2 regions of the Flavobacterium arsenatis genome follow, and region 1 is predicted to be linked to the other one. Evidence: riboswitches for the same ligand, from Rfam matches in the RefSeq annotation. Region 1 holds a riboswitch; the other holds the start of a gene.

Evidence for each region. A riboswitch is a leader RNA that binds a small molecule or an ion and turns the genes downstream of it on or off. The one in region 1 is predicted to bind S-adenosylmethionine.
Region 2: another riboswitch for S-adenosylmethionine. It lies ahead of J2X31_RS05460 (trans-sulfuration enzyme family protein); the one in region 1 lies ahead of J2X31_RS01680 (homocysteine S-methyltransferase family protein).

The regions. Positions count from the first base shown of each region.
Region 1 covers NZ_JAVDVI010000001.1:391,191-395,843, forward strand. Annotated here, with positions in the region: gene metH (methionine synthase) at 1-1,402, opposite strand, end outside; gene J2X31_RS01680 (homocysteine S-methyltransferase family protein) at 1,508-2,494, opposite strand; SAM riboswitch class I at 2,784-2,892, opposite strand; gene J2X31_RS01685 (hypothetical protein) at 2,989-3,447, opposite strand; gene metK (methionine adenosyltransferase) at 4,297-4,653, shown strand, end outside.
Region 2 covers NZ_JAVDVI010000004.1:28,260-32,912, forward strand. Annotated here, with positions in the region: gene J2X31_RS05450 (DUF4184 family protein) at 1-696, opposite strand, end outside; gene J2X31_RS05455 (S8 family serine peptidase) at 699-2,321, opposite strand; SAM riboswitch class I at 2,550-2,661, shown strand; gene J2X31_RS05460 (trans-sulfuration enzyme family protein) at 2,809-3,987, shown strand; gene J2X31_RS05465 (homoserine dehydrogenase) at 4,328-4,653, shown strand, end outside.

The sequences.
Region 1 (4,653 bases):
TATCAACATTATGTTCAACAGCGGCCTGAATGATTTTTTCGGGCGGAACCATAACTCCTAAATCGATAATTTCAAAATTATTACAACCTAAAACTACGGCTACAATATTTTTTCCGATATCGTGAACGTCGCCTTTTACGGTTGCCATCAGGACTTTTCCAGCCGATGATGATTTTCCATCTTTTTGGGCTTCTATGAATGGTAAAAGATAGGCAACTGCTTTTTTCATAACCCGAGCCGATTTCACAACTTGAGGCAAAAACATTTTTCCACTTCCGAATAAATCTCCCACAACATTCATCCCTGCCATGAGATTGACCTCGATCACTTCTATCGCTTTCGCGGAATTAACTCGGGCTTCTTCAACGTCGATTTCTATAAACTCGTCGATTCCTTTTACCAATGAATGCGTCAATCGGTCCTGAACCGAACCATTCCGCCATTCTGCAATTGCTTTTTCGTTTACTTTATAATCGCCTTTGAAGGTTTCGGCTAAATCCAAAAGTCGTTCGGTTGCATCATCCCTCCTATTTAAAAGAACATCTTCAACATGCTCCAATAATGTCTTGTCAATTTCGTCGTAAATCTCAAGCATTTCCGGATTTACAATTCCCATTGTCATTCCGTTTAAAATAGCGTGATAAAGGAAAGCCGAATGCATCGCTTCACGAACGGTATCGTTACCACGAAACGAAAACGAAACATTACTCACTCCACCCGAAATATTGGCATACGGAAGATTTTCTCGTATCCATTTTGTGGCCCTGAAAAAATCAAGTGCGTTTAATTTATGTTCGTCCATTCCAGTTGCAACAGGAAAGATATTCGGATCAAAAATAATATCTTGAGCCGGAAAATGAACTTCGTTTACGAGTATATCATAACTCCTTTTGCAGATTTCGATTCGTCTTTCGTAGGTATCGGCTTGACCGTCTTCGTCAAAAGCCATTACGATAACCGCGGCACCGTATCGTTTGATTAATTTGGCATGATGGATGAAGGTTTCTTTTCCTTCTTTAAGGGAAATGGAATTTACAACGGCTTTACCTTGCACGACTTTCAGTCCGGCTTCGATGATTTCCCATTTGGAACTGTCAATCATTACGGGAACTCGAGCAATATCGGGTTCGGCTGCAATCAGGTTTAGGAATTTGGTCATGGCATAAACGCCATCCAACATCCCTTCGTCCATATTGACGTCGATGATTTGTGCCCCACCTTCTACTTGTTCTCTTGCAACGGAAAGTGCTTCGTTGTATTTTTCTTCTTTTATTAATCGGAGAAATTTACGCGAACCTGTTACATTGGTACGTTCGCCTACATTCACGAAAATAGATTCTTCGGTAATGAAAAGCGGTTCGAGACCTGAAAGTTGTAAATTTATTTTGTTTGTTCTTGACATTTATATTTTTCTAATCCTGCAAGGTTTTCAAAACCTTGTAGGTTTATTGATTTATACGATTATTCTAAATACCTACAAGGTTTTGAAAACCTTGCAGGAAAACTTCTATGCAAGTTCAAACTTTCTTGGCTTGAATTGAGAAGCAACTTCAGCAATTAACTTTATATGCTCTGGGGTTGTTCCGCAACAGCCTCCTATTATATTGATTAGATTATCCTGCAAATATTCCTTGATTAATGCTTGCATTTCTTCTGGTGTTTGATCGTATTGACCGAAAGCGTTTGGCAATCCTGCATTTGGATGTGCCGAAATATTGAGTTGTGTATTGTGTGCCAATCTTTTCAAATAAGGCTTTAATTGATCGGCTCCAAGAGCACAATTGAAACCAATACTTAATAAATCTATATGTTGGATGGAAATCAAGAAAGCTTCTACAGTTTGACCTGAAAGCGTTCGGCCTGAAGCATCGGTGATTGTTCCTGAAACCATGACTGGAATATCAAGGTTTCGTTCTTCCTTAACTTCTTCTATGGCGAAAAGTGCGGCTTTTGCATTTAAGGTGTCAAAGATGGTTTCTACCAATAAGACATCGCTTCCGCCATCAATCAATGCTTCTACTTGCTGTTTGTAGGCTATTCGCAAATCATCAAAAGTTACGGCACGATATCCTGGATCGTTTACATCTGGCGACATTGAAGCGGTCCTGTTCGTTGGTCCGATTGAACCTGCAACGAAACGGGGCTTGTCGGTGAATTCATCGGCGACTTGGCGGGCTATTTTGGCGGATTCGTAGTTGAGTTCATAAACCAAATCTTCGAGATGATAATCGGCCATTCCGATTGTGGTTCCGGAAAATGTATTGGTTTCTACAATATCGGCTCCGGCTTGGAAGTATTTTCGGTGTACTTCTTTTACGGCTTCGGGTTGTGTGATGGAAAGTAAATCGTTGTTTCCTTTTAAGGGATGTGGAAAATCCTTGAAACGTTCGCCTCGGAAATCTTCTTCGGAGAAATTGTAGCGTTGCAACATTGTTCCCATTGCTCCATCGAGGACAAGGATTCTTTCTTTTATTGCTTGGTTTATTTTTGACATAGTTTTTTTGCCACAAAGGCACTAAGGCTCTAAGTTTATACTTATCTAATCTGATAATTTTGTCTTTTTTGTGAAAAAAGATTATTTTGCAAAAATGGTTTCCTAAATAGCCCTGATGGTTGCAAATATCCTTTTGTTCTGGGGTTCAGAACAAAAGATATTGCATCCAGCAGGAATATGGATTGCTCCAATTCGCAAGCGATTTGCTTCAGATTTCTCCTAAAAGTCGAAATGACAATTAGGATTTATACTATTTATGTTATCAAGGAAAGGTTGAGAGAATTTCTCCGAGTTATCTGTTCTCGTTATGGATAACGAGATAGAATGTAGCACCTTCTACGAGAGTAGGGTTGCTAAGGCTTCACTGGGTCTAATCCCTCCGCCTTTCGTGATAACAATCAATATGTTTATGAACAGTGCAAAGTAATGCAATAGATTTGTGATTTGCAACTGGTTTAAAAAAAAATAAACCTACAACGTTGTAGGTTCAAGTTTTAGGCGATTTGGCGTTTCTGTGCGGAATAATTTTCTGCGATTTGAAGTATGAGATTGAGCAAATTCTCTGGAGTAGCTTCGGGTTCCGGACTGGGAATGTTGCTGTTAACGGAAAGAATGTCGAAATTGTTTTCGAGAAGCAAATTGTATGACTTTATGATTTCGGGACTTGCAGTTGCATCGATGGCGATGAGATTTTCGAGTTCTTCTTGCTTTGCATAATCGATTATGTTCTGGATGCTGAAAGGTGCCGGTGATTTTGTGAAATCGGCATCCCATCTGTTTTTTTGGTCTTCTCTTTCGAAAAAAGCAAGGGTTGAATTGGTGATGATGGCAAAAACGAGTTCGATGTTTTTTTCTTCGAGTAACGTTTTTTGTTGCTCGATAACTTGATTGATTAAGGCACTTCCTACTTTTCCTATTCCGAAGAGTATGAGGTTTATTTTGATAGCTGACATAGAGGAATGGGTTTAAAGGTTTTGGGTTTTGGTTTTTGGGTATTGGGTTTTGGGTTTTGGGTTTTGGGTTTTGTTTAAAAAAACTGCCTCTGACCAATGTCAAAAGCCAAAGACAGTTTCTAACAAACAAACAAAAAACAACTTTTATTTTTGAATAGCTTTGATTACGGTTATAAAAAAAGCCCTTTTGGATGGCTTACCAAAAGGGCTTATAGTTGAACTATAACAAAGATCAGATCTTTCACTTTTGGCAATAGCAATGATGATGAATGCGGTGCATCCAAATTGAACAACAACGGAACATTGTATGGGTGATTGAATTCATTTTTTTATTTCTTATTACTATTAATTATTTTTTATTCTTGAAATTGGTAATAAAAAAACCCCTGCGATTTGCAGAGGTTTGATTGGTATATTTTAAAAAATTTAAAATTATGCAATACTGTCCTCTGCGGAAATTTTCCACATCATATGACGACAAATGCAAATAGTTAAATTCATTTTTTTTTATTTTTTGATGAAGCAAACTTCTGAACTATTTTTGAATTGACCAAACGTAAATTAAAACTTTAACATTTAAAGGTTTGGTACATCTATTTAAATACTACGTATTTAGATTTTTGAAAACTAGCTTGTAAAATCACAAGTTTTCAAAAAAAGGTTAAGATTAATTTGCAATTCAAAATGGTTTCATACATTTGCAAACGAAATCAAGAGGAAAAATTTGAACTGATTGCAACCTCTTATTCCAGCTAAAATCTCTGGAATAAAAAAAATGCTAAAGCAGAACCACTCTCCTTTAGTTTTTCCTTGCAATTATTTTTCTTCTGCTTAATTTAAATTTATTTTATGGCTTATTTATTTACGTCAGAATCTGTTAGCGAAGGACATCCTGATAAAATTGCAGATCAAATCTCAGATGCATTAATTGATAATTTTTTGGCTTTTGATGCCGAATCGAAAGTGGCTTGTGAAACTTTGGTTACAACCGGACAAGTAATTCTTGCTGGTGAAGTAAAATCGAACACTTATCTTGACGTTCAACATATTGCAAGAGAAGTAATTCGAAAAATTGGCTACACAAAAAGCGAATATATGTTTGAAGCTAATTCTTGTGGAATTCTTTCTGCTATTCACGAGCAATCTGCCGATATTAATCAAGGTGTCGATCGTGCAAGTAAAGAAGAGCAAGGTGCTGGAGATCAA
Region 2 (4,653 bases), on a different contig from region 1:
GCAAAAAATTAATGACAACAATAACGATGCTATATAAGTTACTAATAAGTTTCCAAATTTATGATCCTCTACAATCCAAACCTTAAAAATTGTAACTAACGATGAGCTTATAAAGATAAAGAACCAATAATTAATGTTTATTTTTTGATGTTGAATCTCCTGTGTTGGCATTTTTATTATAACCACAAAAATTAAAATCGCACCCAAGAATGTACTTGCATGTTGTGCTATCTTTAAAATAGGCATTTCTAAATTTAAAAAAAGGACACTGTCTTGAAGAATAGGAAACTTGTTCACAAAATAGCCATCATAATGAGTGAAACTGTCCCAAAGAAGATGAGAAAAAGCTCCAATGAGGATTGAGATACAAATAATCAACCAATTTTTAATGAAATATGCATTCCAATCAAATGCTTTGAAAATAGAAAATCTTGATTTTAAAAATAAAGGTAAATTATCAATAAAACTCTTCTTCACAAAATTATGAAATGCGAACGACGCCAAGATTCCAAGAGGTAAGTCAAACCAAAAAACACCTTCTAAAGTGTGGCTATAATTGCTCTGTAGTTTCATTCTTAAAAAGTACTCAAAATCAGGAATCATACTTCCAACCACAAGTCCGGTTAAAGAGAAAAATCGTTTAGGCAAAAGAGCCAAAGGCAAAACAATTGCCGGATGAGAAAATGTAAACGGCATCTTTATTTCTTTATTAATTTCCCTTTCTGTGAAACATCCCCAGAAACTATTTCATAAAAATAAATTCCAGAAGCAAGATCTTCCAAAGATAAATGAGATAGATTAGCGTTCATTTTTTCCAATAAAACCCTTTGTCCTAAACTATTGTAAATACTGATTTCTCCAGTTTTAAAGCCTTTTGAAAAACTCAAATTCAATACATTTTCAACAGGATTTGGATACACAATAAATTTATTTTCAACAAATGAATTCGCTCCTAAAGCATTCTGAATAATCAAATCAAAATCGGGAATTCCATACCCAAATTGAGCATTCGGAGTAGCATATAAATTTGCAGATTCTTTTATCAACTGTATGATTTCTGCATTGGTTTTATCAGGCAAAGCTTGCCATAAACAAGCCACCAATCCTGCAGTAATGGGACCTGAAAACGAAGTCCCATCGGATGTTACAATCTCTCCAATGGCATTCGAAACAACAGCATTTTTACCTTGTGCCATCACATCCGGTTTGACCCTTCCGTCAAAAGAAGGCCCGATGGAACTGAAAGTCGCATAGCTTTCATCAGGCATAACGGCTCCAACGGCTAAAGTATGTTCTGCATCAGCTGGAACTGCAATATGAGGATTCTCGGTAGTTCCTGAATTTCCACCCGAAGTAACACAAATCATCCCACGGGAAAAGGCAACTTCTGAACCTCTTGAAATAAACGAAGTTGTGCCATTTATATCTTCATAAGTATAGCTGTAATCAGGATTATCATAGCCAAAATAACCCAACGAAGTATTGATGATATCCACACCCAAACTATCCGCCATTTCAGCCGCTTCAACCCAAAAAGATTCTTCAACTGGATTTTCTCCATTGATATCTTCCGTTACAAAAAGACAATAATGAGCATCAGGAGCCGTTCCAACAAGTTGATTTTCTACAAAACCTCCCATTGTGGAAAGTACCATCGTTCCGTGAGATCCACCACCATAAAAATTGGTGCTTGAATTTACAAAATCATAACCTCCTAAAATCAGATTATTCTCCTGCATTCTTTGAAATGGACTCGTCACATCAACACCCACAAAACCAGTATCCATAACTGCAATTATCTTTCCAGTTCCTGTAAAGTCCTGTTCGTGAAGCAGATGTCCGTTGAGCATTTCAATCTGAATGTTTGAATTTCCGTAACCAAAAGTCACTAAAGCTTCGAGGTTTTTATTAACATTACTTGCTCGTTGCTGATTGGCATTTCGCTCTAAATTTCCATTATTGAGGCTTTTATTTGCAAAATCCACATGATCTACGAATTCTAAATTTTCAAGGTTTTGTATGTCCAAAATTGTTCCGCGAATGTGCAAGGCATTCAGCCATTTTGATTTCGCCATTACGGTAATTCCAACTGAATTTGTAATTTGTTCGATGTATGAAATGGCAATTGGTACATCTTTTTCATCCAATGGAATATTTTGCAAATTCCTCCTATCCAAAGCTCTTTGCGAGAGCATTTCCAATGGATTTTCAAGGTAAAAAGCTGTATCTGGCTTATCGTTAAAATATACCCAGGCATCTTCAATTTGGGCAAATGAAAAAGCAGTGATTTGAAGAAAAAAAAGTAGTAAATATTTTTTCATAGGATTTTTTGAACGACTCAATAAGTTTCAAATTTACGAATTGTTATTGATATTTTTAGGATGTTTTAATAACAGTATCAACCTCGAAATAAAAAATTAATTGTAAATAAACCAATCAAATACATATTTAAAACACTTAAATTCAATGATTTAAAAAATAATTCAAAATTTATTTGGATTTATAAATTTTTATGCTCTAAATTTGCACTCAAGTTCTTTAAAAAATTATTCTTATCCAGAAAGACCGAGGGAATTGACCCGATGACGTCTTAGCAACCTGATCACTTTTGTGTTTAAGGTGCTACCTTCAACCCTTGCCAATGGCGGGGAAAGATAAGCTTAGAAATTGTTTATAATACCTCAAAATATTATATGCTCTTCTGACTTATCGGAAGAGCATTTTTTGTTTATGCTCCTCTGATATCTGGTTTTGAATGTTTTTTTTAATCAACAAAAAAAATATTTACAAACATTAAAAATTTTAAAGATGCAAGAGCAAACACAAATCCTAAACTACATTCCAGTAGACGAATTAACCGGTTCAATCTCGGTGCCGATTTACCAAACTTCAACTTTCGTACAAGAAGAACCTGGCGTTCACAAAGGTTTCGATTACGCAAGAAGCAACAATCCGACGAGAAAGGTCTTGGAAGATTTGGCTGCCAAATTAGAAAACGGAACAAATGGTTATGCCTTTTCAAGCGGTTTGGCTGCCATCGATGCAGTTGTGAAATTGTTGAAAACTGGAGACGAAATTATTGCAGTTGATGACATTTATGGTGGAGCTTTCCGCTTATTCACGCACATTTATGAGAAATTCGGAATCAGTATTAAATATGTTGACGCGACAGATGCCCAAAATGTTGCCAATGCCATTTCAGACAAGACGGCTTTGATTTGGATTGAATCGCCAACCAACCCAACCTTGAAGATTGCCGATTTGAGAGCGATTGGAAAAATTGCAAAAGAACACAATGTTTTATTTTGTGTTGACAATACTTTTGCTTCGCCAATTGCCCAAAAACCAATTGAATATGGAGCGGATTTAATTGTTCACAGTGCTACAAAATACATTTCTGGACATAGCGATTTGATTGCCGGCTTGGTTATTACCGCTACGGAAGAATTGGGTGCTAAAATCAAATTTATACAAAATGCTTCGGGTGCCATACTTGGGCCATTCGACAGCTGGTTGGTGATCCGAGGAATTGAAACTTTGAGTTTGAGAATCAAGCAACATGCTGAAAATGCACAGAAAGTGGCTGAATTCTTGACAACTGAAAAACTAATCAAAAACGTTTTTTATCCTGGTTTGAAAACACATCAGAACCACGAAATTGCAAAAAGCCAACAGAAATATTTTGGTGGTGTTGTCACTTTCGATTTGGTGATTGATGATAAGGAATTGGCTTCGAGAATTGTTTCGGGAACAAAATTATTCAAACTCGCAGAAAGTTTGGGTGGCGTGAAAAGCTTGTGTTGTTTGCCTTGCGAAATGACGCATAAATCGATTCCGGTTGAAAAAAGATACCAGTCTGGTGTTACCGATAGCTTGATCCGTCTTTCTGTTGGTTTGGAAGATGCTGATGATTTGATTGCCGATTTGAAACAGGCGATTGAAAATGCGGTTAAAGTGAATGTAGAAACTGCTTCGTCGTTGAACTAAACGAATTTCCTGCAAGGTTTTCAAAACCTTGTAGGTATAATCTAAAAAAGCTTTGCGAAAAAAAGACCTACAAGGTTTTGAAAACCTTGCAGGAGAACAGCAACAGTTTGTCAAAAAGTTTAAAAAATACCTAAAGATTTCATCTAGCCCCGATTGTAGCTACTATCCTTTTTGTTCCGGGGTTCGGAACAAAAAGATAGTAGTGGAAAGCGGGAAAATGGATTGAGAAGATGCCTTGGGTTTTGCTCCAAAAAAAATATAACACGAATTGCACAAATTAGCACAAATTTTTGTTCGTGAAAATTAGTGTGATTCGTGTTGAATAAAAAAATAAAAGAAAATGTCAAGAAAAAAATTAAATATAGGTTTGTTCGGGTTTGGATGTGTAGGTTTTGGATTGTATGAGGTGTTGCAAAAAACGCCTGGTTTGAAGGCCAACATTAAGAATATTTGTGTCAAGGATAAGGATAAGAAGCGTGAAATTGGCGCTGAAAATTTTACGTTCAACAAGGAAGATATTTTTAATGATCCCGAAATAAATGTGATTGTGGAGCTGATTGATGATGCTGAAGCGGCTTATGAAATTGTGACGCGTGCTTTGAAAAGCGGAAAAGCGGTGGTTTCGGCCAACAAGAAAATGATTGCGGAACATTTTGAGGAATTGCT